Microbispora sp. ZYX-F-249: one gene and its partner. The protein of the gene in region 2 interacts with the protein of the main gene of each other region in a pairwise test. Links are inferred from orthologs where the notes say so. Each region holds a gene or a part of one and is shown on either strand. Other genes may lie near its edges.

Region 1 (15,522 bases), on a different replicon or contig from region 2:
AGCCGCGGAGGCAGGTCGCGCCGGTCGCCGACCTCCAGGGCGAGCAGGCCGTGGTCGTCCGCGCGGACGAGAGTCAGCATCGTGGGTTTGGTGCCGGACGACTGCCACACCTGCTTGCCGGTCTTGAGGTCGAAGGCGAGCGCCATGTCGCTCGACCGCCCCGCGCCCTTCACGTTCTCCGGGAAGGTCATGAGGTAGAGACGGTCACCGTGCACGGCATAGCGGCGCTGCTCGAACATCCCGTTCACGAACGGCACCGTGTTCATGGCGAGCATGTCCACCTTGCCCGTCGTGAACTCGCTGACCTCGCCGCCCCGGTCGTCGAGGACGGTGAAGGTGTTCCTGTCGCCGTCCTCCCGGCTGACGATCGGCGGGTCGGCCGACAGCATCGTGCTCATCAGGCGCAGCTCGCCTATCTTGTGCTGCCATCCGGCCTTGCCGGTCTTCGGGTCGAGCGCCTGCACGACGCCGCCCGAGCCCCGGAAGGCGCAGTCGAGGAGCAGGGCCACCCGGGTGGCCGCCGCGTTCACGTCCTTGACATGGCAGCCTTCGGGCAACTGGTAGGTCCACTGCTTGCCGCCGTCCGACAGCCGGTAGCCGGACAGGACGCGGTCGGCGTACACCACGGCGACGTCGCCCGCGCTCATGATCTGAGGCACGATGAGCAGGTTGGCCAGCCGGGACTTCTCCGCCGGAATCCTGACCTTCCAGGTGATCTTCCCTGTCGCGGTGTCGATCCCGGCCAGGTGGTCGCACAGCTGGTCGCTGCCGTACGCCACGGCGCCCTTGCCCTCGGCCAGGTCGGGGGTGGCGCCGCAGAGCTGGTCACCGGGCGAGGGCGTGCCCCAGGCGCGCTTGCCCGAGGCCAGCTCGTAGGCGAGCACCCCGTCCCGCTGCACCCGCATCACCGTCTTGTCGCCGAGCCAGCTCGCGAACGCGAGCCCCTGGGAGAAATCCATGCTGTCGGCGTTCGCGAGCGGGACGGACCACTCCTTCCCCCCGCCGCCGCCGGGTCCGGTGCCGGAACCTCCGCCCGCCACGAACCAGGCGGTTCCGGCGCCCACCGCGAGCAGCACCACCAGCCCGAGCGCGACGAACAGCAGCGTTCTGCCGCTGCCTCCGGGTGCCGACGGCTGTGGCGGGGGACCCTGGGCAGGAAATGCCGGAGCGGCGTAGCCCTGCTGGCCGGGGTAGCCCTGGCCCGCGTAACCGCCCTGCTGAGCGGCGTAGCCCTGCTGACCCGGGTGCCAGGGCGCCTGGCCCTGCCCGGGCGGAAGGGGGGCCGGAGCGGCCTGACCCGGCTGCTGCTGTTGCCAGGGCTGCGGGTACGGCGAGCCGGAATACCCCTGACCCGGCTGGCCCTGAACCGGCTGGCCCTGAGCCGGCTGGCCTTGAGCTGACTGGCCCGGCCCCGGGTACCCCTGGCCCGGCTGGCCCTGCCCCGGCTGGCCCTGACCCGGCTGCCCGTACGGTGCCGAAACGCCGGGGGCGTCCGGGCCCCAGGTCGCGGCCTGGCCGGGCGGGCCGTACCCGGGAGGGGTCTGCGGGCCCGGCCCGGGCTGCCCCGGCGGCGCGGGCGCATCCCACTGCCCCTGACCACCCTGCTGGCCGTACGCCTGCTCCCCATACCCTGCTTGACCTGGCACGGGCTGCCCGTACGCCTGCTGGCCGTAGGCCGATTGACCATACCCGGGTTGGCCGACCCCGGGCTGACCGTACGCCGGCTGGCCTGGCACGGGCTGCCCGTACCCTGCTTGGCCGGACGCAGGCTGCCCGTACGCCTGCTGGCCGTAGGCCGACTGGCCATACCCGGGTTGGCCGACCCCGGGCTGACCGTACGCCGGCTGACCGTACGCCGACTGGCCGGGGGCGGGCCGGCCCCATCCCCCCGCCGCACCCGGCTGCCCCTGGCCCGGGTGCGGCTGCTCCTGCCCGTCGAGGTACGGCGCGGGCGCGTTGGAGCCGATGTGCGGGTCCCCGGCATGCTGATCCGTCATGTCTCTCCCCCGATCACGCGAGCTGGGCGCGGACGTAGCCCGCCCACTGCCGCTCGAAGCCCGCCTTCGTCACCCCGAGCGCCTGGAACATGGCGGCCTCGCTGTCGTCGCCGGACGCCCGGTAGGCCGCGACCACGCCCTCGACCAGCTTCCGCTCGCCGTACTTCTCGGCGATGAACCGCATGGCCAGATGCCCCATGAAGTAGTTGGTGTTCGTCATCCCCTTGAAGTCCCAGAGAGCGTTGGTCGGCAGCGTGCCCTCGAAGGGCATGGCGAGCCGTCCCTGCAGGTAGGCGCGGCCCTCCGGGAATCGCCGGTTCTCCGTGATCGGCCGGTCCCGGCCGGCCACGTACTCGGCGAAGCCCTCGACGATCCACTTCGACCTGCCGAGGAAGCTGAACTCCGCACTGTCGAGGCCGGCGATCAGCGAGTGCGCCAGCTCGTGCTCGGAGATCTCCAAGATGCCCTGGTCGTCCTTGAAGAACGCGGTGGTCGTGTCCATCACGACGCGGGTGCCGCCGACCTTCACCGTGTCGTCTCCGACCCCCCAGCTCGGCATGCCGATCGAGATGCCGGCCTCCTCCGCCTTGGCCGTACGGAACAGCCTGCCGAGCTGGGCCTGTCCCTTGACCAGCGCCACGACGAACCCGGCCGGCACGGCGGCGTTCGGATCGCCGTTCTTCCGCCAGAACGCGAGGTCGCCCGCGGCGGCTGCGGAGACGGTCGGCGCGACACGCCGGGCCAGGGCGGCGTCCTGCGGCCTGGCGAGAACCAGGTTGCTCCCCGCCTTGACCACCGCGATGTCCGGCCAGATGTCCCACGGCCCGGGGTAGTACATCGTCTTCGACTCCTCGCCGCTGATCGTCGGCGGCGCGCCTGCCACCTTCGTCACGACGAGAGGCGCGTGCGGTGACGCCTTCTCGATGGTCCAGCGGTACCACTCGGCGACCGGACGCAGATCGATGCCGGCGAAGCGGTGGACGAACGCGACGTCCTGCGTGAACTTCACGCCCCGCCCGAAGCTGTCCTCGGCCCGGCCCTGGCGGCGCAGCACCTGGTAGGACTTCTCGGCCAGCGGCATTTTGCGCAGGTTGGCGAAGACCCTCGCCTGACCGCGGACCAGAGCGGTGTTCTCCTGGTCGAAGATCGAGGTGAACGCCTTCGCGTCACCCGAGGCCAGCGCCTTGCTGTGCCCCTCGACCAGCTCGGCGATCTCCTCGTCCTTCACGACGACCGTGTTCGGGTCGGTGACGCCGTCACCCGCGGCGCCGCCACCGGAGCCTCCGCCCCGCAGGACCAGGCCCACCCCCGCGCCCACCGCGACGACGAGGACGAGAGACACGATGCCGAGCGTCACCCACAGCCCGGTCTTGCGTCTTGGGGCGGGGGGTGGAGGAGGCGACTGCCACTGCTGTGGTGGTGGAGGACCGTACCCCCATTGCGGCTGAGAAGAAGGTGGAGACTGCCACTGCGGCGGTTGAGGCGGATACTGCTGCTGATAATCGGGCCCCGTCGTCACTTCTGCCCCGTAATGATCACAGTTACCGAAAGGCGTAAATCGTACCAGCGACCGGGAAGCGCCCACGGGCGCTTCCCCCGCCGCACCCCCATGCTTTCGGTAAGGCATCTGACCAGCGGATTTCCACTCCATCGGCCGAACGTGCCAGACCCTGGCGGACGATCCGCAGGGACCCGCGGCCATTCGAGCCAATCGACACGTCCGTATCGGCGGCAAATGGAACGATCCATTTCACAGAAGCGAGGGACCAGTCATCCTTGGCACCGTGACGACCGCTATGGAGCGACGTCCGCGTCATCCGGCAGCAATCAGGGAGCGCGGCGACGAACCGGGCGGGCGCGCCGGAGCATTCCCTGTCATCACGCCCGGTGAACCTTTTAATCTAGGAGCATGTTCACCCGACCGTACAGCCCCGAGAACTATCCGGATCACGTCGCCGCATTCGAGGAATTCGTTTCCTCTCCCGAGGGCCGGCGGTTGGTGGAAGAGCATCTGGAACGGCAGTTCGACGAGGGCGAGCTACTGGCCGTCCCGCCGCTTCGCGAGCCCGACTATCGGAAAGCGCTCGGACAGGCCTTACAAGACGAATCGTTCGCACAGCTCGTACGGAAGAACCCTTCCGAGGTCGTTCAGGGGACCGCCGCCGCATTGATCGACTTGAACCGGCGGATCCTGGCTTCCCGCGAAGCCGTCATGTACAGCCCGTTCGAAGTGGACGGATGGGGCGAACTCCACGAACTCGTGACCGCGCGCTTCAAGAAATCAGCAGCGGACTCCGCCCTTGTCAGCATCCTGTTCACACAACCCAAATCCATCGTCTACCGAGACCTCCGACGCAACCACGCATATATAGACATCCGTTCCGGACTGCGCTGGGACCTGTACGTCGCAGGATACGAAGCAGTGCCGATCCTGAACAGGTGGAGGTTCGACGCCCGGGGCTTCAATGAGATACGAGAGCATGTGGAGAGCGAGCACAAGGCGGCTCTGATATCGCCGCACGCACCCGTGACCCGACCACCCTGGCATTTCTCGGGCACGGCCGACTTGGTAAGCGTGATGGTGTATTTCAACGGCTCCACCACGAAGTACGACTGGCTCTCCCTCAAGGGCGTTCGGCTGCTGGATTCCAAGAGCCGGTATATCAGTCACAGCCTGGGTGAGGTGGTCGAGACGCTGAGCGATTGGCGGGACGACACGGATCCGGCCGCCTTACGCGCCCTGGCCCCAGGAGAGGTGTACGCCTCCGCCGAGCCGGCGCTCTCTCTGACACCGTATCTGCTCGCAGCCGGATCGAAACTCCTGGAGGGAGTGGCGGTCAATACGGCCTACGACCTGCTGAAGAAGCTCATCGCAGGCTGAGCCCGCGCCCTGTTCGACTGCGACCGGGGCCCGCCGTGGTGCCGGTCGCGGACCGGCCCGAGCACCTCTCTGTGACACCCCATCAAGCGGATCCCCACCGGCCGATGCGCTGGAAGCCTGTTTGTCAGTCATCCGCGCAATACTCGCCGCTGGCGATCACGAGGATGAGGCATCCGAGATGGCACCGTTCCGTCGTGTCGCCTCAACGAGGAGCTCTACCTTTGTGGAGGTATCGGCATGAGCGCGGCTCGGGTGCTGACCTATGTCGGCGGCGGTTCGGCGAAGTTCTGGGAGGTTCGCCAGGACGGCACGGAGCTGAACATCCGCTATGGGCGGGTGGGCACGGCCGGTCAGACGCAGGTGAAGTCGTTCGACTCCGCTGCCGCCGCTGAGGCGGCGGCCGGCAAACTGGTGGCGGAGAAGTTACGCAAGGGCTACACGGAAGACGCGGCCGCCGCGCCGGTGACCGCCCGGCCGGCGACCTCCCCGGCGGGAACCGACAGCGTCGCGGACGAGGACCGGCTGACGATGCCGCCCGCGTGGCTGCGCGCTCTTCATCCGCGGCGGGGCGGAGCGAAGGTGACCGTGAAGAAGCCCGACGCGCGTGCACCCGAAAAACTCGCCGCGCTGCTGGACGAGCACCGCAAGCAGCTCATTGACGTGCTGACGAAGTGTTCCGATCCGGAGATCGCCTCCGCAGGCACGGCGTACCTGGCCGGGGAGCCCGACGCCCCGCCGCTGGGCGCCGCGGTGGTCGCCGCGATCGTGGGCGCGTCCTGGCCTTCGAGTGAGGAGATGTCGCTCCCTCTGTTCGCCGAAGCATGGCTGGTCGAACGCGGCCTGACGTTCGCGGCGGTGGCCGCGACCGAACTGGCCTCGCTGCATTTCAATTTCTTCTCGGGCATGCGGCCGGTCCAGCGGCTGGCCGACCACGATTCCCCCACGCACTGGCGCGACTGGAATCGGCTGAAGCCCGCCACGCGGGTCCGCGCCGTCCTCGCCACCGCGTCGGACGCCGAGTATGCCGAGGTCGTCGCGGCGCTGGCGCAAAGCCGTGAGGGAGGGCTCCACCACCGAGTGGCGGCTTCCTACCTGGTGCCGACCGAGGCCGAGTGGGTCGCGGCCGACTGCGCGGAGATGAGCCGCCTCAATCGGGGGCTCGCCTTCATCCTGATCACCGCGATCAGCACGCCGGAGCTCGCGACGCTGATCGCGACCCACGCGCAGGCGTACTGGATCGCAGACTCCCTCGCCCTGCTCGCCACGGTCGTCGACGGCCTGGGGAACGCGGCCGTGCCGGTGCTGGCCGGGTGGTTCGACGACGTCCACGACGCGGACAGTCAGCGGCGGCTGCTGGGCGTGCTCGCCGAACTGCCGACCGACGCGGCGATGCAGGCGCTCCTCGACCGGATCGAGCACAAGCACACCCAGCCGGCCCTCCTGCGCGCGGCGGCCCGCTTCCCGCGCCGGGCGATGCGGATGCTGGCCGCCCACGACGGCAAGACCACAGACCTGCTGCTACGCGCCCACGTGCTGTCCCATCTCGACCTGGTGGCCGAGGTGAGGGCGGCCGTCGGCGACGCCGCCGCCCGGCGGATCGACGCGATCGCGACCGCCGCGACGGCCGCCACCGCTCCGGCCGAGGCCCTGCCCGAGGTGCTGGTCAGCCCGCCCTGGACCCGTCGGCGTACGGCCCGCAGGCCGGTCGTCGTGGCCGGCCTGGTGTGCACCGATGAGCCGGCCGTGGTGTGGAGGCCGGGCGAGCGCGACACGTGGCGTCCCGCCCGGCCGGGTGACGAAGCATGGAACCGGCCCTGGCGTGAGAGCTGGGAAGCGGTCGCCGCCCGGATCGCCGACGGCCGGGGTGCCGTGTGGCACGACGAGATCGCCCTGTTCGTCGCCGGGCCCGACGAACTGGCCGCACCGCTGATCGGGAGGTGGCGCCCGGCCGACCTTTACGGGGCCTCCGAGTGGATGCCGAGGGTGGTCGCCAGGTTCGAGCTGGCAGCGCTGCCCGCGGTGCTGGACAGCGCCCGGCGTGGCCCCGCGTCGGTCGCTCCGGCGCTGCTTCCGTTCACCGGCCCGGAGATCGCCGTGCTGATGGCCGGGTGGCTGGCGCGGCTTAAGTCGGTGCGCGCCACCGCGCTGGCGTGGCTGGCCCGTCACCCCGAGGCGGCCGCGAGGGCGCTGATCCCGCCGGCGCTGGGCAAGCCCGGGGTGGCCCGGCGGCAGGCCGAGCAGGCGCTGGCGGTGCTGGCCGCGGGGGGCGCCCGCGACGCCGTCGCGCAGGCCGCCGCGGGTTACGGCCCCGCCGCCGAGGCCGCGGTCGCCGACCTGCTCGCGGCCGACCCGCTCGACGCGCTGCCCGCCAAGATGCCCGTGCTGCCCGAGTGGGCGGAGGCCGCGATCCTGACCCCGATCCACCTGCGGGGCGACGCGGGCGCGCTGCCGCCCGAGTCGGTCCGCCATCTGATGACGATGCTGGCGATCTCCCGGCCCGGTGAGCCGTACGCCGGTCTCGCCCTGGTCAAGGAGGCCTGCGACGCCCGCAGCCTCGCGGACTTCGTCTGGTCGCTGTTCCAGCGCTGGCAGACGGCCGGCTATCCGTCCAAAGAGAGCTGGGTGATGGACGCGCTGGGCCTGCTCGGCGACGACGAGACCGTCCGGCGGCTGACGCCGTTGATCAGGGCCTGGCCCGGCGAGGGCGGGCACGCCCGTGCGGTCGCGGGCCTGGACCTGCTGGCCGGCATCGGTTCCGAGGTCGCGTTGATGCACCTGCACGGCATCGCCGAGAAGGTCAAGTTCAGCGGGCTCAAGAACCGGGCCAGGCAGAAGATGGACGAGGTCGCCGCGGATCTCGGTCTGACGCCGCAGGAACTGGCCGACCGCCTGGTGCCGGACTTCGGGCTGTCCGCCGAGGGCAGCCTGACCCTCGACTACGGCCGCAGGCGGTTCGTCGTCGGCTTCGACGAGCAGCTCAAGCCCTACGTGGCCGACGCCGCGGGAAAGCGGCTCAAGAACCTGCCCAAGCCGGGGGCGAACGACGATCCGGACCTCGCGCCCGCCGCCTACCAGCGGTTCGCCGGGCTGAAGAAGGACGTGCGCGCCGTGGCCGCGGACAACATCCACCGGCTGGAGCAGGCCATGATGAACCGGCGCCGCTGGAGCGGTGCGGACTTCAGGCGGCTGCTCGTCGGCCACCCGCTGCTCTGGCACATCGTGCGGCGGCTGGTGTGGGGGCTCTATGACCCCTCGGGCCGGCTCGTGGGCGCCCTGCGCGTGGCCGAGGACCGCAGTTTCGCCGACGTCGAGGACGACACGCTGACCTTGCCCGACGACGCCGTCGTCGGGGTGGCGCACCCGCTGGAGCTGGGCGAGGACCTGGCCGCCTGGGCGGAGGTGTTCGCCGACTACGAGATCCTGCAGCCGTTCCCGCAACTGGGCCGGGAGACGTACGGCCCGGACGAGACGTTGCTGGCCGAGATCCACTCGGCCAAGATCCCCACCGTGAAAATCATCGGCCTGGAACGGCGCGGCTGGCGGCGGGGTTACCCGCAGGACGCCGGCCTCCAGTTCTGGATAGAGCGGGACGTGCCGGGCGGCCAGATCATCACGATCGGGATCAGCCCGGGCATCGCGATCGGCCACCTCGACTTCGCCGACGAGCAGACCCTGGAGGGAATCGCTCTCGACGGCCTCGATCCGGTCACCGTCTCCGAGATCCTGCGCGACCTGCGGGAGATCACCCGATGAACGAGCACGTCCAGCGGCCCCCGGCCGAGATCCGCTACGCCGACGAGCTGGCCCGGCTGCGCGACGGTGACACCGACGACCGGCCGCCCGGCTGGGCGCTGAGTCTGCGGGCCGCCCGGCGCTTCGTCCTCGGGGACGAGAAGCTCGGCATCAGCCGCAAGTTCGTGGGCGACCCCTCGCTGATCGACCGGTCCCTGGTGACGCTCGCGACCAACCGCGGGCTGATGCTGGTGGGCGAGCCGGGCACGGCCAAGTCGCTGCTGTCGGAGCTGCTCGCCGCGGCGGTGAGCGGAACGTCGACGCTCACCATCCAGGGCGGAGCGGCCACCACGGAAGACCAGATCAAGTATTCGTGGAACTACGCGCTGCTGGTCGCGGAGGGCCCGTCCCCCCGGTCGCTGGTGGCCGCACCGCTGCTGCGCGGTATGGCCGAGGGCAAGGTGGTGCGCTTCGAGGAGATCACCCGGTGCCCCCTTGAGGTGCAGGACTGCCTGCTGTCGCCGCTGTCGGACCGCGTGCTCGCCATACCGGAGCTGACCGGCCCGGAGGCGATGGTGTTCGCCCGGGAGGGGTTCACCGTCATCGCCACCGCCAACACCCGCGACCGCGGCGTCAACGAGATGAGCGCCGCGCTCAAGCGCCGCTTCAACTTCGAGACGGTCTTCCCCATCGCCGACTTCGACACCGAGCTGCTGCTGGTGGAGGCGGAGGCCACGGCTCTCCTGAAGCGGTCGGGCGTCGGCGCGCCGCCACGGCGCGACGTGCTGGAGGTCCTGGTCACCACGTTCCGGGAGCTGCGCGAGGGGCAGACGGCGCGCGGTGACGCCACCGACCGGCTGTCGGGAGTGATGAGCACCGCCGAGGCCGTCTCGGTCGCGCATGCCGTCGGGCTGCGCGGGTGGTTCCTGCGCGGGGAGCCCGGTGACGCCGCCGACGTGGTCTCCTGCCTCGCCGGCACGGCGGCCAAGGACAACCCGGAAGACCTGGCGAAACTCCGCAGATATCTGGAGCAGAGGCGGCCCGGAGACCAGTGGAAGGCCTTGTACGAGGCCCGTCACCTGCTGCCGGGCTGACCATGGCGGTCACGTTCCTCGGCGTGCGGCACCACAGCCCCGCCTGCGCCCGGCTGGTCGCCGACACCATCCGGTCCGTACGGCCCGCGTACGTGCTGGTGGAGGGCCCCGCGGACATGAACCACAGGATGGACGAGCTCCTGCTGGGCCATGAGCTGCCGATCGCGGTCTACAGCGGCTATCGGGATCCGGAACGACGGCACGGCTCATGGACACCGTTGTGCGACTACTCCCCGGAGTGGACGGCGCTGACCGCCGGCCGTGACGTCGGCGCCGAGCTGCGCTTCATCGACCTGCCCGCCTGGCATCCGGCGCTGGCCGAGGTGCGCAACCGGTACGCCGACGCGGAGGCGCGCTACAACGAGGTGACCGGACGGCTGTGCCGCGCCTTCTCCGTGGACAACGTGGACGCCCTGTGGGACCACCTATTCGAGATCGAACCGGCCGACGGGCTGGCCGAACGGCTGGCCGCCTATTTCGACCTGGTGCGCGGCGACACGCGGACCGGTTCCGACGACATGGCTCGCGAGGCGTACATGGCGCAGTGGATCCGGGCGGCGGCCGCCGACGCGGGCGACGGGCCGGTGGTCGTGGTCACGGGCGGATTCCACCGCCCCGCGCTGATGCGGCTGGCGGAGCAGGGCGACCGGAGCTGGCCGGAGGTGCCACAACCGCCCGTGGACGCGGTCGCCGCCAGTTATCTGGTGCCCTACTCGTTCCGGCGGCTGGACGCCCTCGACGGCTACCAGTCGGGCATGCCGTCGCCCGGCTACTACCAGCACCTGTGGGAGTCCGGTCCCGCCGACGCCGCCCGCAGGCTCACCGAGGCGGTGACGGCCCGGTTGCGGGAGCGGCGTCAGCCGGTGTCCACCGCGGACCTGATCGCCGCCCGGGCCACCGCGGACGGTCTCGCGTTGATGCGCGGTCATCCGCTTCCGGCCCGGGTCGACGTGCTGGACGGCCTGGCAGGCGCACTGGTCGACGAGGCGATCGAGGTCCCGCTGCCCTGGGCGACCCGCGGCTCGCTGCGGGCCGGCACCCACCCCGTGATCGTGGAGATGATCGCGGCCCTCAGCGGTGATCGGGTGGGCCGCCTGCATCACTCGACTCCGTTGCCACCGCTGGTCCACGCGGTTCTCCCGGTGGTGGGCGGCCCGGGTGAGGAACGGCTCGACCTCGGCGAGGAGGCCGGCCGCGAGCGCAGCCGGTTGCTGCACCGGCTGCGGGTGCTGCGGATCCCCGGCGTGGTCCGAACCTCGGGACCTCGTCTGATGGACGGCGCCGAGCTCGTCGAACGATGGACGCTGACCGAGTCCGACGACCGGCTGCCCGCGCTGATCGAGGCCGGTGGCTATGGCGTCGACCCGCAGGAGGCGGCGGCCGCCGCCCTCGCCGAACGGATCCCCGGCGCCGGCCTGGACCAGCTCGCCGACGTCCTGTTCGACACGGCGCTGTGCGGCCTCGGCGAGCTGACCGGGCAGGTGCTGGACGACCTCGCGCGGGCCGTCGGCGCGGCGACCGACCTGGGATCGCTGGGCCGCACCCTCACCGTCGCCCTGGCCATGTGGCGCCACGACGACCTGTTCCGCACCAGCGGCAGCACCACCCTGGGCATGGTCGTGGCGACCGCCACCCGCCGGGCGCTGTGGCTGGCCGAAGATGTGCGCGGCGGCCCGGCACCGGCCGACCTCCATCGCATCGGCGCCGTGGTCGCCGTACGCGACGCGCTCCGGCACGCCGGCCCGTCGCTCGGACTGGACACGCAGGCGGCGCTGGGCGTCGCCGACCGGATCGCCGTCCGTCAGGACGCGCCGCCCGACCTGCGGGGGGCGTCGCTGGGCCTGGGCTGGTCACTGCGGGGCACGGCCGCCGCGGACCCGGCCCGGGCGGTGCGCGGCGCGTTCGTCCCCGCGTCGGCCGGGGACTGGCTGGCCGGGTTGTTCGCGCTCGCGCGGGAGGAGGTGCTGCACACCGGCGGCATGCTGGAGCTGCTCGACGAGCTGGTCGGAGAGTTGACCGATCACGACTTCCTGGTGGCTCTGCCCGCGCTGCGCCAGGCGTTCGGCTTCTTCCCCCCTCGCGAACGGCACCTCATCGCCACCCGTCTGGTCGAACGGCGCGCCGGGGGTGCGTCCGCATGGGACCTGACGCGGCTGGACGCGGCGCCGGAGCTCGTGGCCGCCGGCAGGGCACTGGACGAACGGGTCGACGCGGCGCTGCGCCGGGAGGGACTGATCACACCATGACCGACCCCACCCTCGAACGGTGGCGCCTGCTGCTCGGCGAAGCGGGCAGCGCCTGCCTCGCCGGGCAACGGCTCGGCACACAGGCCGCCGCCCGTGACGCGGCCATGGACTGGCTCTACGGCCGCGACGAGGAGCTACGCCGGCGTGGTGTGCGGCAGGGCGGGACGGGTGAGTCGACGCTGACCACCTTCGACTGGCTGGACGACATCGCACGGCTGTTTCCCAAGGAGACCGTCGAACGCCTGCACCGTGACGCCGTCGAGCGCTACGAGATCCATGACGTGGTGACCGACCCGGAAGTGCTGGCGCGCGTCGAGCCCAACCCCGCGCTGCTCAAGGCGGTGCTGCGGACCAAGCACCTGATGAACCCGCAGGTGCTGCGGCTGGCCAGGCGGATCGTGGAGCAGGTGGTGAGGCAGCTCATGGACAAGCTCGCCACCGAGGTTCGCAGCGCGTTCTCCGGCACCAAGGTGCGCAGGCCCGGCCGGATGCGGCTGGCCCGCAACTTCGACATGGTCAGGACCCTGCGCGCCAACCTCGGCCGCTATCAGCCCGAGACCGGCAAGGTGGTGATCGAGACCCCGTACTTCTTCTCCCGCACCCGCCGCCACCTGGAGCGGTGGCAGGTGATTCTGCTCGTCGACCAGTCCGGGTCGATGGCCGGCTCGGTGATCCACGCGGCGGTCACCGCGGCCTGCCTGTGGGGGTTGCCCGGTGTGCGCACCCACCTGGTCGCCTTCGACACCGAAGTGGTCGACCTGACCGCCGACGTCGACGATCCGGTGGAGTTGCTGATGAAGGTGCAGCTCGGCGGCGGCACCGACATCGCCCGCGCGGCGGCGTACGGCGCGGGCCTGGTGGACCAGCCGCGCCGAGCGATCGTCGTGCTGATCACCGACTTCTTCGAGGGCGGTGATCCGCGCCGGTTGGTGCGGGTCGTACGCGACCTGGTGGCGCAAGGCAGCAAGGTGCTGGGCCTGGCCGCCCTCGACGAGCAGGCCAATCCCGCCTACGACCGGGAGCTGGCGCAGCGCCTGGCCGACGCCGGAGCCTACGTGGGTGCGATGACACCCGGCGAACTGGCGTCCTTCGTCGCGGAGCACGTGGGCCGATGAGGACGGATCTGCTCGGGCTCACGACGGACTCCCTCGCCGCGCTCACCAATCGCGGCCTGGTCAAACGAGCCGGCAAGGAGGCCGCGCCGGAGCTCCGCACCGACCCCGACGGCACCGTGCACGGCAGCTTCTCCGACGGCCCGGCCACGACCCTGCCTCCCGGCGGCCTCGACGCGGCCCGTTGCACCTGCGGCGCCGCAGGCGTCTGCCGGCACGTCATCGGGGTGATCCTCGCCTATCAACGCCTGTCCGCCGAGGCTCCCCCGGCGCCCCTGCCCTGGTCACCGGGGCAGGTGACCGACGACGAACTCACCGACAAGATCGGTGCCCGGCTGATGGCCGCCGCCCGCCGTACGGAGAGAGCCGGCTTCACCGCGCGGGTCCGCCGGGCGACCTCCGCCGACCCGGTGCCGCAGGTGGAGCTGGCCACCGCGACGGTGCGCTTCCTGGTCCCCGGCGATCTCGGGTTCGTCCACACGGACGCCGTCGCCGGCAGCCGCGACGACGTCATCGCCCTGGCGGTGTGGGCGTTCCGGGTCGCCGACGCGCTGTTCCCCGGCGTCCCGGAAGTGCGGGTCGACGTCGGCGGCCGGGCCGAGTCCGGCGCCGGATCCGGGCTGGAGCGGGCCCTGGGTCTGGCCGGCACGGTTCTGCGCGAGGGCGCAGCGCATCTCGGTGAGGGCCTCGACGCCACCATCGCCGACGTGCGGCGCCACCTGGACGCGGCCGGGCTGCGCTGGCCGCTGCTGGCCGTCGGCGACCTCGCCGAACAGCTCACCTCCTACCGCGACCGTGGCGCCCACTACCGTCCCGAGCTGCTCGCGAGTCACATCGCGGAACTACATGCCCGGCATCGGACGGTGACGCGGCCGGACGCCACTCCGCGCGGCAGCGTGCTCGGCACCGCCGAGGCCGCCGAGACGCCGTTGCGCCGGGCCCGGCTGGAGAGCCTCGGCTGCCGCGTCCGTGGCGTCGGCGGCCGGCGGATCGCCGAGGTCTACCTGGTCCACGGCGACAGTGCCATGGTGCTGGTACTCCGCCGTCAGTGGGACGGCGACGACGACGGCGCGGCGCTGGCACTGCGGCGGATCGGCACGTCCACGCTGGCCGCGCTGGCCACCGGCACCCTGGTCACGGAGTCCGCTGTCCGCAGCGCCAGCCGTACGGTGCGGCTGGCCGGTGGACGGATCTCCAAGACGACGATCAGCCCGTCGCGGGGCGCGTGGGGTGAGCTGCCACCGTCTCTGGTGGTGACCGACTTCGCCGCCCTCGGCCGTGAGCTCGACGCCCTCCCCCTCCGGCACGTCCGCCCGCGGGTGGAAGCGGAACTCGTCCGGGTCGTCGCCGTCGCCGGGGTGGAGGCCGTCACCTACGCGCCCGGAGACCAGCGTCTCGACGCCGTCATCGTCGACCGGGCGGGCAACACCGCCACCGTCAGGGCGACCCACACCGGTGCCGCCCCCGGACGCCTCGACTCGCTGGCCGCCGTGCTCGCGGGCGAGGAGGGCGAACCGCGTCACCTCAGCGGGGTGGTCGGACGGACCGCGGGCGGCCTCGTCGTCGAACCGCTCGGCCTGGCGGCAGGCGGCCGAGTCATCGCTCCCGACCTACAGCCGGCCGGGGAGAGCAGCAGGCTCGTGGTCGCCGAGGACGACCGGCACGAACCCCTCACCGCGGCCCTGATCGACACCCGGGATCTGCTCGCCGAAGTCGCTCATCACGGCCTGTCCCACCTGCCGCCGAGCTACGACGACCGGCTCGCCGCCGCGGCGGAGCGGTTGACCATGCTCGGACTGCACAGAATGGCGCAGGCCGTGACGGCCTTCGCGGCGAGGCGGACCCACGACTCCGAGGAGGCGGCCGAGCAGGCCTGGATCGACGCGTACCTGCGCCTGGACGTCGCCCTGGACCTGAGCTGACCGATATGGGGGGCTTGCCCTGTCCGGCAGCGAGCAGTCGCGTGACGCCTTCAAGCCGAAGGCCGGAGCGCTGCGGACGATTCCTTGCTGGCGACTCCCCCGGAGACCTGGGCAGCGAGCGCCCGGCACATGACGTGTGTCCCCCGCGCGAGCTACCGGCGAATGTCCACTGAGCGGTGACGATCTCGGACCGCGTGATCCGTAGCGTTACGACGCAGCCACGGCGCTCCGTCGCTTTCCCCGCCGCATCGCCGTGCGCGTCACTTCCTCGTCGACTCCCTCACTGGAGGACCTCATGCTCCGCAGAACCAGGACATCTCTTGTGGCGGCACTGTGCTGCACCGTGCTCGGCGCGGGGGTCGCCGGCTGCGGCGGCGACGCGCTGGAGAACTGGGACCCCTTGGCCTCCGCCTCACGGACGCCCGGCGCCACCCCGATCTCCGGGACCGAGAAGATCGACGTCGCGGGCCGGTCGGTGAACGTGTCCTGTTCGGGCGATCCGGAGAAGGGCGGGCCGGTCGTCATCCTGATGCACGGG
Region 2 (15,435 bases):
CCGGGACGGCGCCAACGGTGAGGACATCGTCCTTCCGGTGCCCAACGGCACGGTCGTGAAGGACGCCAGGACCGGCGAGGTGCTGGTCGACCTGGTCGGCGCCGGCACCCGGTACGTCGCCGCGCAGGGCGGCTTCGGCGGTCTCGGCAACGCCGCGCTGGCCAACGCCAAGCGCAAGGCGCCGGGTTTCGCGCTGCTCGGCGAGCCGGGCGACGAGGCCGAGATCGTGCTCGAACTCAAGACGGTCGCCGACGTGGCGCTGGTCGGGTTCCCCAACGCGGGCAAGTCGTCCCTGATCGCGGCGCTCTCCGCGGCCCGGCCCAAGATCGCTGACTATCCGTTCACGACGCTCATCCCCAACCTCGGCGTGGTGACGGCGGGTGAGACCGTCTTCACGGTCGCCGACGTGCCGGGGCTCATCCCGGGGGCGTCCGAGGGCCGGGGCCTCGGCCACGAGTTCCTGCGGCACGTCGAGCGCTGCTCGACGATCGTGCACGTGCTCGACTGCGCGACGATCGAGCCCGGGCGCGACCCGGTCACCGACTACGAGGTGATCGAGGCCGAGCTCGCGGCGTACGGGTCGCTGCAGGACCGGCCGCGGCTGGTCGCGCTGAACAAGGTGGACGTGCCCGACGGCCGGGATCTGGCCGACATCGTCACGCCCATGCTGGAGGAGCGCGGCCTGCGCGTCTTCGAGATCTCCGCGGCCAGCCACGAGGGTCTGCGGTCCCTGGCGTTCGCGATGGCGGAGATGGTGGCGGCGGCCCGGGCGCAGGCTCCGGTCGAGGAGCCCACGCGGCTGGTCATCCGGCCCAGGCAGCTCGGCGAGACCGGGTTCTCGGTGCGGCGCGTCGACGAGAACCGCTTCCAGGTGACCGGTGAGAAGCCCGAGCGGTGGATCCGGCAGACCGACTTCTCCAACGACGAGGCCGTCGGCTACCTGGCCGACCGCCTCGAACGGCTCGGGGTCGAGGAGGCGCTGATCAAGGCCGGTGCGACGGCCGGCGCCGAGGTGATCATCGGCTCGATGGAGGGCGGCTACGTCTTCGACTGGCAGCCGTCGCAGGGCACGGAGGCGACGATGGGCCCGCGTGGCAGCGACGCGAGGCTCGGCTGATCGGGGAGCCGGAGTGGGAGAAGGCGTGACAGGCAGGGAACGGATCCGCGAGGCCGCGCGGCTGGTGGTCAAGGTGGGGTCGTCGTCGCTGACGACGTCCCGCGGCACGATCGACGTCGACCGGGTGGACGCGCTGGTCGACGTGCTGGCGGCGCGGCGCAAGGCCGGCACGCAGATCGTGCTCGTGTCGTCCGGCGCGATCGCCGCCGGGCTCGGGCCGCTGGGGCTGCGCGACCGGCCCAAGGACCTGGCGACCCAGCAGGCGGCCGCCTCGGTCGGGCAGGGCGTGCTGGTCGCCCGCTACACCTCGTCCTTCGCGAGGTACGGCCTGCGGGTGGGGCAGGTGCTGCTGACGGCCGACGACATGATGCGCCGCATCCACCACCGCAACGCCCAGCGGGCGCTGGCCCGGCTGCTGGAGCTCGGCATCGTGCCCGTCGTGAACGAGAACGACACGGTCGCCACCGACGAGATCCGGTTCGGGGACAACGACCGGCTCGCGGCGCTGGTGGCCCATCTCACCCACGCCGACGGGCTGGTGCTGCTGTCGGACGTCGACGCGTTGTACGACGGCGACCCGCGCAAGGACGGCGCCACCCGCATCGCCGAGGTCCGGGGTCCCGAGGACCTGGAAGGCGTCGAGCTGGGCACCTCCGGCCGGGTCGGCACCGGCGGCATGATCACCAAGGTGGAGGCGGCCCGCATCGCGACCGGGGCGGGCGTCCCGGTCGTGCTCACCGCGGCGGCGCACGCGGCGCAGGCGCTCGCGGGGGCCGACATCGGCACCTGCTTCCACCCGGGGGGCCGGCACCCCGGCACCCGGCTGCTGTGGCTCGCCCACGCCACGACCGGCCGGGGCCGCCTGCACCTGGACGCCGGCGCGGTCGAGGCCGTGGTCGGGCGGCGCAAGTCGCTGCTGCCCGCGGGCGTCGAGAAGGTCGAGGGCGACTTCGCCGCGGGCGACCCGGTCGACCTGTGCGCGCCGTCGGGAGCCGTCGTCGCCCGGGGTCTGGTCAACTATGACGCGGGGGAGATCCCCGACCTGCTCGGCCGCTCCACCCGGGAGCTCGCCAGCACACTCGGCCCGGAGTACGAGCGCGAGCTGATCCACCGGGACGACATCGTGATATTGGAGCCTGTCCACCACCACAAGTGACGGAGCGCGAGGCAATGTCTGAGGCAGAGGAATTTCTGAAGGTCGCGCGGGCGGCGAGGGACGCCGCGACGGTGCTCGCGCCGATGCCGCGCGCGCCGAAGGACGCGGCGCTGCGGGCCGTGGCCGACGCCCTCGAGGCCGCCACGGACGAGATCGTCGCGGCCAACGCCGCGGACGTGGACCGCGCCAGGGAGAACGGCACCTCGGAGGCGATGATCGACCGGCTGCGGCTCGACGCCGGCCGGATCGCCACGATCGCGGCGGCCGTCCGCCAGGTGGCGGACCTGCCCGACCCGGTCGGCGAGGTCGTGCGCGGCGGCACGCTGCCCAACGGCCTGGAGTTGCGTCAGGTGCGGGTGCCCCTCGGTGTCATCGGCATCATCTACGAGGGCCGGCCCAACGTGACCGTGGACGCGGCCGCGCTGTGCCTCAAGAGCGGCAACGGCGTGCTGCTGCGCGGGTCGTCCAGCGCGTACTCCTCCAACACGGCGCTGGTGCGCGTCATGCAGCAGGCGCTGGCGGCGACCGAGGTGCCGGCGGACGCCGTGCAGCTCGTGCCGGGCCGGACCCGCGAGTCGGTCAAGCATCTGATGCGCGCCCGCGGCCTGGTCGACGTGCTGATTCCGCGCGGCGGCGCCTCGCTGATCAACAGCGTGGTCGAGGAGTCGACCGTGCCGGTCATCGAGACCGGCGTGGGCAACTGCCACGTGTACGTGGACGCCGACGCGGACGTCGACACCGCCCTCAAGATCCTGGTGAACGCCAAGGCGCAGCGGCCCTCGGTGTGCAACGCGGCCGAGACGCTCCTCGTGCACTCGGCCATCGCCGACGAGTTCGTCCCCAAGGCGCTGACGGCGCTGAAGGACGCGGGCGTCACCGTCCACGGGGACGAGCGGGTGCGGGCCTACGGCGCCGACGTCGTGGCCGCCACCGAGGAGGACTTCACCACCGAGTACCTCTCCCTCGACATCGCCGCCGCCGTGGTCGACTCGCTGGACGACGCCGTCGCGCACATCCGCACGTACGGCTCGGCCCACACCGACGCCATCGTGACCCGTTCCCAGCAGGCCGCCCGCAGGTTCGTGGCGACCGTGGACTCGGCGGCGGTCGCGGTGAACGCCTCGACCCGCTTCACCGACGGCGGGGAGTTCGGCTTCGGGGCGGAGATCGGCATCTCCACCCAGAAGCTGCACGCCCGCGGCCCGATGGGGCTGCCGGAGCTCACCTCCACGAAGTGGATCTACACCGGCGAGGGGCACATCCGCGGGTGACGCTCAGACGCGCGTGAGCACGGGACGCGAGCCGAGGCCCGCGTCCCTGGCCCGCAGGGCGGCGTCCACCCGGCTCGGCGCCTCCAGCTTCGCCAGCACGTTGCTCACGTGGTTGCGCACGGTCTTGGTGGCCAGGCACAGCTCGCGGGCGATCTCGGCGTTGGACCTGCCGTCGGCCAGCCGCTCCAGGATCTCGTGCTCCCTCTGGGTGAGGCCGGGAAACGGGCTGCGGGACGGCGGCGTGGTGAGACGGCCGAGGAGCCGGGGCGCCAGCCCGCCGCCGAAAACCATCTGCCCGAGCGCCACGGACCGGACCGCCGCCGCGATCTCCGCGGGCTGCGAGTCCTTCAGCAGGTAGCCGTACGCGCCGGCGCGCAGCGCGCCCAGGAAGCCCGCCTCCCCGTCGTCGTCGCCCAGCGCGAGCACCCGTACGGACGGGCAGCGGCGGCGCAGGGAGTCGAGCCCGTCCAGCATGGCCAGGTCGGCCAGCAGCACCCGCGGCGACAGCCGTACGCACAGGCGGAGGGCGTCGAGGTCGTCGCAGGCCGTGGCGGCGACGGAGAGGCCGTCCGCGTGCGCGGCTTCCTGCTGCAGGGCGGACCGGATCCCCTCGACGTACAGGGGGTGATCGTCGGCGATCACGACGGTGATCGCGCCGGAGGAGTCAGTCATCGTTCATCTGTCTTCGTCTCGCCGATGGGGAGCGCGGGCCCTGCGGTCCGGCCGTCGTCGTCGTGGACAGACTGCCGGGGCGCGCTTGTGAGCCGGTTGGCAACGGCTTGTATGGGGCCTCGACGGCGCGCCTCCGCCGATTCGGGCGCCCGGGCCGCTATGGTTGGCGCTCCTATGGCTGGACGTCTTGGTCGGGTCGGCCCCTACGCGCTGCAGGAGCGGCTGGGCCGGGGTGGCATGGGTGAGGTGTACCTCGCCGTCGGCCGCCGGGGCGACAGCGTCGCGGTCAAGATGCTCCGCGACCCCATCGAGCACGACCCGGACGCCCGATTACGACTCGAACGCGAGGTCCGGGCGCTGCGCCGGGTCGAGAGCCCGTACGTCGCCCAGGTGCTCGACGCCGACCTGTCCGGCGACCGGCCGTACCTCGTGATGGAGTACATCGAGGGGGAGAACCTCCTCGACGCCGTACGGCGGCGCGGGCCGCTGCAGGAGTCCCGGCTCATCGCGCTGGCGCAGGGCCTCGCGGCCGCGCTGGCGATCATCCACGCGGCCGGGGTCGTGCACCGCGACGTCAAGCCGGCCAACGTCCTGCTGGGCGAGGACGGGCCGGTGCTGATCGACTTCGGCATCGCCCAGGTGCTCGACGCGACGCGGGTCACGATGACCGGCGCGTTCCTCGGCACGCCCGGCTACTGCGCTCCCGAGGTGTTCTCGGACGAGACGGTGGGGGAGCCCGCCGACGTCCACGGCTGGGCCGCCACCGTGGCGTTCGCCGCCACCGGACGGCCGACCTTCGGGCGGGGCACGGCGGAGTCGCAGATGTACGCCGTGCTCAACGGCAAGGCCGATCTCGTGGGGGTCCCCGCGGCCCTGCTGCCGCTGGTGCGGGCGGCGCTGCACCGCGACCCGGCCCGCCGTCCCACCGCGGCCCTGCTGGCCGACCGCCTGTCCCGGCTCGCCCGGGTCAGCGAGACGTCCGCCGCCGACCGTGTCACCGACCGCGTCACCGACCGTGTCACCGACAGGGCGGCCGACAGGGCCGACAGGAGCGCCGATCGCGCCGCCGACAGGGTCGGGGCGGAGGCGGTCGCGCGGGTCCGCGCGGAGGCGCCCGCCCGTACGGCGACGGGGCAGACCGCGGACCCGGCGGCAAAGGGCCAGGCCGCGGAGCGTCCACGTGGGCGCGGCGGGACGGGCGCACAGGCCAGGTCCGCCGGCGGCCGCGCGGACACCCACGCGCCCGAGGGGGCGCTCGGCATCCCCACCGGGAACGCCGCCCTGGTCCTGGTCGCCCTGCTGGCCGTCCCGTGCGTGGTGGCGTCGGTGATCTACCCGCTCGCGACCTTCGCGATCACGGCGGCCTTCGCCGTGGTGACCAGGGCCGTGTGGACCAGCCACTGGCTGGTGCGCGGCCGCAGGCCCGGCCGCGCCCGCGCACTCCTGCGCGCGCTGGCGTTCCCGCTCACGCTCGCGGGCTCGCTGCTGTCGGCCGCCGCGTGGCCGGGGCTGCCCGCCGCCGCGGCGGCGTTCGCGGCGCTGTGGGCGGGCTCGGGGGCGCGGCTGGAGCCGGAGTGGTGGACGCGGCCCGTGCCCGTCACCATCGCCGGCGTCGCGTTCGGCGTCGTCAGCGGCGCGATCATCGGACGGGAGATCGAGCGCGCGGGAGCGGCCATTCCCGGCCTGCGGCGGGAGGGCCTGCGCGCGCTCGCCGTCCTGGGCGGCTTCGTCGCGCTCTGCGCGGCGGCCGTGCGCGCCCTGGCCTTCTTCTTCTGACGGCCTTCTTTCTGACGGCCGCGGGCAGCCCGCGGGCGCGTCCCGGGGTCAGTTCTCGCGGCGGGCGAAGCGGTTGAAGATACGCTCGCCGGCGTTGACCGCGCCCTCGGCGACGTCGCGCAGCACGCCGATGAACGGGTCCTGCGACTGGGCCCAGGACTCGCGGTAGGAGTTGGCCGCCGCCTTGATCTCTTCGGTGATCTTGGCGTTGGCGTCGTCCTCCCGCCGGGGGTAGTCGCCCGCGATGATGCGCTCGTACTCGCCGCTGCGACGCCACCGGTCGAGCTCGGCGACCCGGGTCACCGCGAAGGGGTGGGTGGTGCCGAGCATGTTGAGGACCTTCAGCAGACCGTCCCGCACGTCGCCGGCGGTGTCGTACTCCCTGGCCTGGTCGAGGAACGCCTCGATGTTCATCTCGTGCAGGCGCGAGCCGCCGGCGAGCTTCATGAGCGCCCGCAGCGCGGCGTCGGGGTCCTGCCCGGCGAGCAGGCCGCCGCGGTCGGCGGACATCTCCGCCTTGCGCTGCCATTCCTCCAGGGCGGCGACGATGACCCGAAGGCCGATGTAGCCGAGCGGGATCCAGGCGACCCGCGTGGCCAGGCGGGTCAGGATCGCGAGCATCGTGCCGTAGACGGCGTGACCCGACAGGATGTGCGAGGTCTCGTGGCCGATGACGAAGCGCAGCTCCTCGTCGTCCATCAGGTCGAGCAGCCCCGTCGAGACGATGATGAACGGCTCGTCGAAACCGATCGCCATCGCGTACGCCTTCGGGTCCTGCTGCACGTAGATCTCGGGGATCTTGTGCAGGTCGAGGATGTAGGCGCTGTCGCGGCCGATGTCGTGCAGGGCGCGGAACTGGGTGTCGGTGGTGCGCACCGCGGAGGCCAGGAACATCAGGCGGAGCCGGCGCTCGCTGAACAGGCCGGACGTGCGCTTGAGCACCGCGTCGAACCCGGACAGCGAACGCATCGCGACCAGGGCGGAACGGTCGGCGGGATGTTCGTAGGCTCGTGAGCTGATGCCGGTCAGCTGCACGCGATTGCGATCGGGAGTGGTCATGTCCCGCATGCTATGTCTCACAAGCCGGGCGCGCGCGGGACGCCGTGAGGAGCCCGGGCCGGCCGGGCAGGGGCCGGTTTCGGGCGTGGTCCGGCAGGCGCGTTATCGTCCGTGCATGCGAAACGGGACGGCGATCCGGAGACTGGGCGTGATGGGCGGGACCTTCGACCCGATCCACCACGGCCACCTGGTGGCGGCCAGCGAGGTGGCCCACCACTTCGATCTCGACGAGGTGGTGTTCGTCCCGACCGGGCGGCCCTGGCAGAAGGCCGAGCAGACCGTGTCCTCCACCGAGGACCGCTACCTGATGACGGTCATCGCCACCGCCTCGAATCCCCGCTTCTCGGTCAGCCGGGTGGACATCGACCGGCCCGGCCCGACGTACACGATCGACACGCTGCGGGACATCGCCGCGGTGTACGGCCCGGGGGTGGAGCTGTACTTCATCACCGGCGCCGACGCGCTCGCGCAGATCCTCAGCTGGCGCGACGTCGACGAGCTGTTCACCATCGCGCACTTCGTCGGCTGCACGCGGCCCGGTCACACGCTGCAGGACCCCGGCCTGCCCGCGGGCAAGGTCAGTTTGGTCGAGATCCCGGCCCTGGCGATCTCCTCCTCCGAGTGCCGCGACCGGGTGGCCGCCGGGGAGCCCATCTGGTACCTGGTCCCCGACGGCATCGTGCAGTACATCAACAAGCGCCACCTGTACCGCGATCCGGAGTCCTGACGGCCCGTCGCCGGTCCCGCAGGCCGTACGCCGCGGCGAGCGCGCCGGCGAGCGCCGCCGCGTACAGCACCGGACGGTGGGAGGTCAGGGCGAGGAGTCCCGCGCCGAGGGCCATCCCCACGGCCGTCGGCACGAACAGCAGGCTGTTGGCGGTCGCGGACACCGTGGCGAGCAGGTCGCGGGGTGTGATCCGCTGTACGGCGGTGAAGGCGGCGACCAGCACCCAGGGCAGGCCAAGCCCCGACAGCAGGCTCGCCGCCGCCACGACGGGCTCCGAGGGGGTGGCGCGCAGTGCCACGGAGACGGCGAAGAGGAGCCCTCCGGCGGCGGACAGCCGCGCCTCCCCGGCCCGGCGCAGCACCGGCCCCGCGATCAGGCCGCCGAGGACCGTGCCGCCGCCCTGGATCGCGGACAGCACACCGGTGAAGCCCGGCTCCCGGTGCAGGCCGTGGTCGACCACGGCGAAGACGGCCGCGCCGTTGACGCCGGAGACCAGCATCAGCACCGCGCCGGACAGCACGAGGCGGCGCAGGAACGGGTCGCCGAACAGGAAGCGCGCCCCGTCCGCCGTCCGGGCCGCCCACCCGCGCGCCGCGGGGGCGCGAGATCCGGCCGTGCGCGGCAGGCGCAGTGAGGCGAGCAGCCAGGCGCAGGCCGCGAAGGTGGCCGCGTCGAGCGCGACCACCGCGTCGCCGCCCGCGACGGTGAACAACCCGGCGCCGAGCAGGGGCGCGGCGAGACGCGTGCCCTCCGACGCGCTCATGCGCAGGCCGTTGACCTCGGCCAGCAACGCCTCCGGGACGGCCGCGGGCAGGACGGCCGCCTCGGCCGCGTCGAGCAGGACGAAGCTCACGCCGTAGAGCACCAGCACCGCGAACAGCAGCCAGACCTGCGCGGGGGAGCGGACCAGGAAGAGCAGGCACAGCACCGCGCCCATCACGACGTTGGTCCAGATGAGCACGGGCCGGGCGCCGAGGACGTCGGCCAGCGCGCCGAGCGCGGGCCCGGCCGCCGTCGGCGCCCAGAAGCAGAACGCGGTGAGACCGGCGAGGCTGTCCGACCCGGTCAGCGACTTCACCCAGATGCCCGCGACCAGGGACATGGCCATGGTGCCGAAACCGGAGACGACGACGGCGCTCAGGTAACGGCGGGCGTTGCGGTCGGCGAGAGCGGCTTTCACGACGATCGATGATCGCCTCAAGCAACCCCCAAGTCAATGCTTGGGGGTTGTGATGGTGTTTACTTTCCGCCATGGCGGAGTCGGATCCCAGGCTCAGGGCGCTCGCGCATCCGATGCGGCTGCGCATGCTCTCGCTCATGTGGGGCGAGCCCATGTCGGCGGCCGAGCTCTCCCGCGAGCTGGGCATCTCGCACGCCCTCGCGAGCCACCACCTGCGCTGCCTGGACGACGCCGGGCTGGCCGAACTCGCCGACGTACGGGTCCGGCGCGGCGGCCGGGAGCGCCGCTACCGGGCGGTGGGAGGCACCCCGCTGACCGAGCAGCGGGACGATTTCCCGCTGCTCGCCGAGGCGCTGGCGCGGTCGCTGCGCGAGCGGGCCGGGCGGCGGCGGGCGGGCGAGGAGGGGGTGACGGCCGACGCGGAGCTGTGGGTCGAGCCCGAGCTGTGGCACGACGTCCGCCGCAGGATCCTCGCCGCGATCGTCGACCTGCACGACGGTGCGGCGGCCCCGCACACGCCGGGCACCATCCGGGTCGGCGCCACCGTCGCGGCCTTTCCTCTGATGGAATCGACGGGCTCCGGAGGACGTTGAAATCCTGATCCCGGGCATAACACCGGAATCGACAGGGTGTGCCGGTAGGGTCGTGGCCGGGAAAGCCGGTTGTAGGGGACACGTGGACTGTGCACCCTGGTAAAGAGCCCGTCAACGGAGGACAGAACCGAATCGTGACAGCATCCGAGAGATCGATCCAGCTCGTGCGGGTGGCGGCCGAGGCCGCCGCCGAGAAGCTGGCCGACGACATCATCGCCTACGACGTGAGCGACCAGCTCGTCATCACCGACGCCTTCCTCCTCTGCTCCGCCTCCAACGACCGCCAGGTCCGCGCGGTCGTCGACGAGATCGAGGAGCGCCTGCGCGTCGAGGCCGACGCCAAGCCCGTACGCCGTGAGGGCGAGCGGGAGGGCCGCTGGGTCCTGCTCGACTACCTCGACATCGTGGTGCACGTGCAGCACGAGGAGGACCGCAACTTCTACGCGCTGGAGCGCCTGTGGAAGGACTGCCCGTCCATCGAACTGCCGGAGAGCGTCAAGCGCGTGGCCGAGCAGCGCGGGCACGGAGCGGCCCGGTGACGAACGCCATCATCGGGGCGGCGCGATGAGCCGTCGCGTCGTCTGCCTTCGGCACGGGCAGACGCTGTGGAACGTCGAGAAACGCTTCCAGGGGCACACCGACATCGCGTTGGACGAGACCGGCATCGCGCAGGCGGCCCGGGCGGCCTCCCTGCTCGCGGCGCTGCGGCCCACCATGCTGGTCTCCTCCGACCTGCGGCGCGCGTACGACACCGCCTCGGCCCTCGGCCGGCTCACCGGACTCGACGTCGCCGTGGACAAGGACCTGCGCGAGCGCGGCGGCGGCGAGTGGGAGGGCCTGACCCGCGACGAGATCAGGGCGGGCTGGCCGGTCGAGTACGAGGCGTGGGAGGCCCCGGGCGGCGAGGACGTGGCGTATGTCGCCGACCGCGTCGCCGGTGCGATCGGGCGCTGGGCGTCCCGCCTCGACGAGAACGGCCTGCTGGTCGTCGCCTCGCACGGCGCCGCGCTGCGGCTCGGCATCTGCCGGTTGCTCGGGCTGCCGCAGGAGCTGTGGTCCGCGCTCGGCGGTCTGGGCAACTGCTCGTGGTCGGTCCTGGAGGAGGGCCGCCGCGGCTGGCGCCTGCTGGAGCACAACGCCGGCACGCTGCCGGAGCCGATCAGCAGCGACGACAGCCCGGCCGCCACCGCCGACTCCTGATACGGGTGGGACCGGTGACGATTAGGTAAACGGACGGGCATCCCTATATGCTCTCCGAGCGCCGCGCCGGGAGCACCCGGAGCGGTGGCAAGGGGCTATAGCGCAGCTGGTAGCGCACTTCCATGGCATGGAAGGGGTCTGGGGTTCGAATCCCCATAGCTCCACCCACGACGACTGGAACTTTCACGTCCGTCTCCCGATGACCTGCGCTCCCGCCCAGCGCCTCGCCGCGGGCGTTGACTCGCCTCCGGCCGCCGGCCGACTCTTCCGAGCGTGAGACGTCACAGCGCTCTTCTCCTCGCGGCCGCCGTGGTGGGCTCGGCCATCACGGTTCCGGCCCCGGCGCGCGCGGCGGCGTGGGAGACGGTCGTCGACACCGGCTCGTTCTCCGGCTACGCCGCCCTCGAGTCGGAGTGGAAGTACCTGTATCCGTGGGGATCCGACCACAACGGCTCCGCCCGGATGTACGGCTCGCCGAGCGACCACAACCACATCGCGCTGTCCGGCGGTGTGCTGACGCTGACGGCCACCCGGATCACCTGGGACGAGGGCACGAGCAGCGCCGACCCGCATCCGGCGATCCACTACCACTCCGGCGCGATCCACGCCCGGGACCAGGTCGTGGTGAACGACCAGTTCCCCAACTGGGAGGTCAAGGGAGACTTCCAGGCGCCGTCGTCCCGGGGGACCTGGCCGGCGTTCTGGCTCACCGGGGTGAACAGCTGGCCGCCCGAGAGCGACATCCTGGAGTTCAAGGGCGACGGCCGCAACTGGTTCAACACGTTCCGGACCTCGTCCGACGTGGACAGCACGGTCGTGGGCGTCTCGTCGCCCGGTTCCTGGCACACCTACCGGGCGTGGATCACCAAGGTGAGCGCCACGGACGTGGACATCCACTACTACGTCGACGGCCAGTGGAAGGCCGTCCACCACGCCCGTGGCTTCGTCGGCAAGCCGATGTGGCTGATCATCAACCTGCAGATGGAGGGCTCGTCCGGCTCGCCGGGGCCGAGCGCCGCCACCTACTACCGCGCCCGCAACGTCTACGTCGGCCGCTCCCGAGCCTGACGAGGGGTCAGAGGCTCTTGAGATAGGCGAGGGACGGCATGAAGAAGTACTCGCCGCCCTTCATCGTCACGGTCTGGGGGACCTGCCGCTGGGGCGCGCTGAGTTTCGTGCCGCCCCACGTCTTCGGGTAGCGCACCTTGACCTCCCGCTTGCCCTGGCCGATCACCGGGTCGTGGCCGGTGTCGCCGGCCGGGAAATCGGGGTTGTCGGCCCAGGTCTGCTGGGTGAACTCGAACTGGTTCTGCAGGCTGGAGTTGAACGCCATGAACAGCAGGCCCACCCCGCCCGTCGGCCTGGTCTCCGGACCCGCGTCGTCCCACGGCCTGTCGGTGCGCCTGCCGTACGTCTGACCGCGCCGGGCCATCATGACGCCGAGGGCGCGCTCCAGGCCGCCGTCCCGCGAGTCACGCGGGTTGGCCTTGCGGATGTGCGCGCTCACCGGGCACTTCGCCCCGGGGTCGTCGCGGTAGCTGAAGTCGTTCTGCACCGGGTGTCCATCGGAACTCGGCTTGCCGTGCAGCCGCAGCGGGGTGCCGTTGCGGAACCGGCCCACCAGCATCGCGCCCGCGAGCGGCCGGTCGTCTCCCTTCAGGCCGAGCGCGTCGGCGAGGGCCTCCTCGGCCTCGCGGAACGCGCGGACGTTCTGCTCCAGCTTGCGCAGGACGAGGTAGCTGCCGAAGTGCCGGCTCGGATGGGGAGCGAGGGGGTCGGGGACGAGCACGTGGCTCAGCGGGAAGAACGGGTTCCAGTTGGTGCCGGACTCGGCGGCCACCTGGTCGGCGAGGAACAGCGGCTGGCTGCGGCCGTCCACGTAGCCGAAGTGCTCGATGCCCCGTCCCTGGGCGTCGCGCAGGCCCTCGCCCTTCTCCTCTCCGACGATCTTCGCGCTCTTCGGCAGCAGCGCGAGGACCCGCGTGCGGGTGGCGGCGACCGGCTCGGACGTGGCGTCGCCGATCAGCACGATCGCGTGGATCTCCTCCTGGTAGTGCTTCTCCCAGGCGCCGACCGCGGGGTCGCTCAGCGTGTCCTTCCGCCGCTTCATGCCCGACTTGAACGCGTTGTCGGTGAATTTCGTGGTGGATTCGCCCAGTTTGAGATAACCGAGCTTGCTGATTCCCACGCCCACGTACGGCGTGCCGGGCTTCTTCGAGCGGTTGAAGTCGCGGACCTCCTCCAGGTGCTTCCTGGCCGATTTCATCAGCGGCACGAGGGAGCGCAGGAAGCGCCTGCCGTCCGGGCCGTCGCCGAAGCGCACCAGCAGCAGGGACATGCTTTCCCGTACGTGCCCCTGCAGAATGTTCGGCTGCAGGTTGTCGAGCATCGCTTTGGTGTCGGCGTCGAGTTTCGCCGAATCCCATGCGAGCGGTTTTCCGTTGGACAGGTCGACCGGCATGTCGATTCCTTCCCCGTAGTGGAAATGTCGGGCCCCCACCGATAAGAGTCATCATCCACGGAAAAGGTTCGGTGCGCTCTGACTTTCCCTGTGCGGGACACGCCAGGTCAGGCCTATTCCGCACCACGCGGGTAGTGATCGGTCATGACGAAGAGACGGCCTGTCGGCGTTGAAGAGGAGTTCCTTGTCGTCGATCTCGAGACCCGGCGGCTGACGCCGCTGGCGGAGTCGATGCTGGAGAGGCTGCCGGACGAGGGGTTCGCGGCCGAACTGCAGCGGTCGGTGGTGGAGACCAACAGCACCCCGATGGAAGACCTGGCCGACGTACGGGCCGAGATCGTACGGCTGCGCCAGGCGCTCGTGTCGGCCGGCGAGCCGCTGGGGGTGGGCGTCATCGCCTCCGGCACGACCCCGATCACCGGCATCGAGGGCTACACGTTCACTCCCGGGGAGCGCTACCGCTACCTGTCGGAGTCCTACCGGTTCCTCGCCGAGGAGCAGCTCATCTGCGGGGCGCAGGTGCACGTGGAGATCGACGACAGGGACGTGGCGGTGCTCGCCGCCCAGCGCGTCGAGGCGTGGCTTCCCCCGCTGCTCGCGCTCAGCGCCAGCTCGCCGTACTGGATGGACGAGGACAGCGGGTACGCCAGCAGCCGGGCGCTGACCTGGCAGCGCTGGCCGACGGCCGGGCCCCTGGGCCCGTTCGCGGACGCGGCCGACTACGACAGGACGGCCGAGGACCTGGTGGCCTCAGGCGTCATCGAGGATCGGGGCATGGTCTACTTCGACCTGCGGCTCAGCGCCCACGTGCCGACCGTGGAGATGCGCATCTGCGACTCCTGCCCGCTCGCCGACGACGTGGTGCTGCTCGCCGGGCTCTTCCGCGCCCTCATGACGAGGGAGATGGAGGCCGTGGAGCGGGGCGAGCCGCCGACCGGCGAGCAGCGTCTGGCGCTGCTGCGCGCGGCCAACTGGCGGGCGGCGCGGGACGGGCTGGAGGGCGACCTGCTGTCCCCGTTGACGAGCCGGCCGGAGCCGGCCCCGCGGCTCATCGCCCGGATGCTGGAGGAGCTGCGGCCGACCCTGGAGGACCTCGGCGACTGGGAGACCGTCTCGGAGCTCGCCGACGCCGCGCTGCGCCGGGGCAGCTCCGCCTCCCGCCAGCGGGGGGCGTACGCGGTCGAGGGAAAGCCGGAGGACGCGGTCGACCTGCTGCTCGCCGAGACCCGGCAGCGCTAGTCGCCAGGTGCACGTGACGGGGCGGGCGAGCGGGCCGATACCCTACTGGCCATGTCACTGGCCATGTCTGCGATCCCCGCCCCGAGCGCGGCGTGAACGGCGCCTACTCCGGCTGGCTGATCGGCGCAGCCCTGCTGCTGGCGCTGGCCGCTGTCGTCACCGCCGTACGGGACAGGCCGATGGGGCCGGTGCTGCTGGCCGGGCTGGGACTGCTTGAGCTGGCCGTGCTCGCGCAGGCGGGTCTCGCGCTCGCCGGGCTCGGCCACGTCGCAGAGAAGGCGACCTTCATCGGCTACCTGGCGGGCACCGCGGTGATCCCGCCCGCCGCCATGTGGTGGGGCCGTGCGGAGCGTACGCGCTGGGGCCCGGGGGTCATCGCCGTGGCCGCCTTCACCGTGGCCGTGATGACCGGGCGGCTGCTGCAGATCTGGAACGCGGGCGCATGAGCGCTCCTTCCGGCACCGGGCCGGGGCGCGTGCTCGTGGCCGTGTACGGGATCTTCGCGCTGGCCGCGACGTCCCGCGCCGCCGTGCAGATCGCCACGCGGTTCGCCGAGGCGCCGCTGGCGTACGCGCTGTCGGCGTTCGCCGGGGTGGTCTACATCGTGCTCACGGTGGCGCTGGCCCGGGGCGCCCGGCGCCTGGCGGTGGCCGCCTGCCTGGTCGAGCTGGCCGGAGTGCTGGTCGTCGGCACGCTGAGCCTGGCCGACCCCGCCGCCTTCCCGGACGAGACCGTGTGGTCCGGGTACGGCAGCGGGTACCTCTTCGTGCCGCTCGTGCTGCCGGTCGTCGGTCTGCTCTGGCTGCTGCGCGGCGTCCGCCGCTCGTAGCGGCCCTTTCGCAGAGCAGCGGAAGCCCGCGGGAAGCCGGGAACAAATGAGAGCGATGGGGGCTTTGGTATGTTGCCAATCGTAGGATGACTGGATGAGGGGAGATGTTGCGGCGATGAGTGCCGTCGAGACGCGGAGGGGCGTGCTGCGAGCAC

What was found.
Region 1: the proteins of rsfS (region 2) and AAH991_RS34680 interact in binary tests that used the Escherichia coli proteins (3 or more experiments, as listed by UniProt). The link is inferred for Microbispora sp. ZYX-F-249 from one-to-one orthologs.

The regions. Positions count from the first base shown.
Region 1 is NZ_JBDJAW010000047.1:21,570-37,091, forward strand. The notes cover bases 7,667-10,665. They hold AAH991_RS34680 (ATP-binding protein), read left to right. Parts: upstream 7,667-8,627; coding sequence 8,628-9,704; downstream 9,705-10,665. Other genes in these bases: AAH991_RS34675 (DUF4132 domain-containing protein), read left to right, coding at 7,667-8,631; AAH991_RS34685 (DUF5682 family protein), read left to right, coding at 9,707-10,665. Also shown: AAH991_RS34660 (outer membrane protein assembly factor BamB family protein), read right to left, coding at 1-1,997; AAH991_RS34665 (hypothetical protein), read right to left, coding at 2,011-3,339; AAH991_RS34670 (hypothetical protein), read left to right, coding at 3,907-4,878; more of AAH991_RS34675, read left to right, coding at 5,116-7,666; more of AAH991_RS34685, read left to right, coding at 10,666-11,950; AAH991_RS34690 (VWA domain-containing protein), read left to right, coding at 11,947-13,065; AAH991_RS34695 (YehQ family protein), read left to right, coding at 13,062-14,984; AAH991_RS34700 (alpha/beta fold hydrolase), read left to right, coding at 15,280-15,522.
Region 2 is NZ_JBDJAW010000008.1:202,611-218,045, reverse strand. Bases 8,476-11,387 are described here. They hold rsfS (ribosome silencing factor), read left to right. Parts: upstream 8,476-9,685; coding sequence 9,686-10,090; downstream 10,091-11,387. Other genes in these bases: AAH991_RS13065 (glycoside hydrolase family 16 protein), read left to right, coding at 11,025-11,387; AAH991_RS13075 (histidine phosphatase family protein), read left to right, coding at 10,116-10,751; AAH991_RS13085 (helix-turn-helix domain-containing protein), read left to right, coding at 9,030-9,551; AAH991_RS13090 (MFS transporter), read right to left, coding at 8,476-8,958. Also shown: GTPase ObgE, read left to right, coding at 1-1,117; proB (glutamate 5-kinase), read left to right, coding at 1,143-2,273; AAH991_RS13115 (glutamate-5-semialdehyde dehydrogenase), read left to right, coding at 2,288-3,544; AAH991_RS13110 (LuxR C-terminal-related transcriptional regulator), read right to left, coding at 3,548-4,216; AAH991_RS13105 (serine/threonine-protein kinase), read left to right, coding at 4,391-5,992; AAH991_RS13100 (M48 family metallopeptidase), read right to left, coding at 6,041-7,060; nadD (nicotinate-nucleotide adenylyltransferase), read left to right, coding at 7,167-7,778; more of AAH991_RS13090, read right to left, coding at 7,741-8,475; more of AAH991_RS13065, read left to right, coding at 11,388-11,819; AAH991_RS13060 (Dyp-type peroxidase), read right to left, coding at 11,827-13,212; AAH991_RS13055 (carboxylate-amine ligase), read left to right, coding at 13,357-14,451; AAH991_RS13050 (hypothetical protein), read left to right, coding at 14,544-14,897; AAH991_RS13045 (hypothetical protein), read left to right, coding at 14,894-15,280. UniProt on the Escherichia coli protein: Functions as a ribosomal silencing factor. Interacts with ribosomal protein uL14 (rplN), blocking formation of intersubunit bridge B8.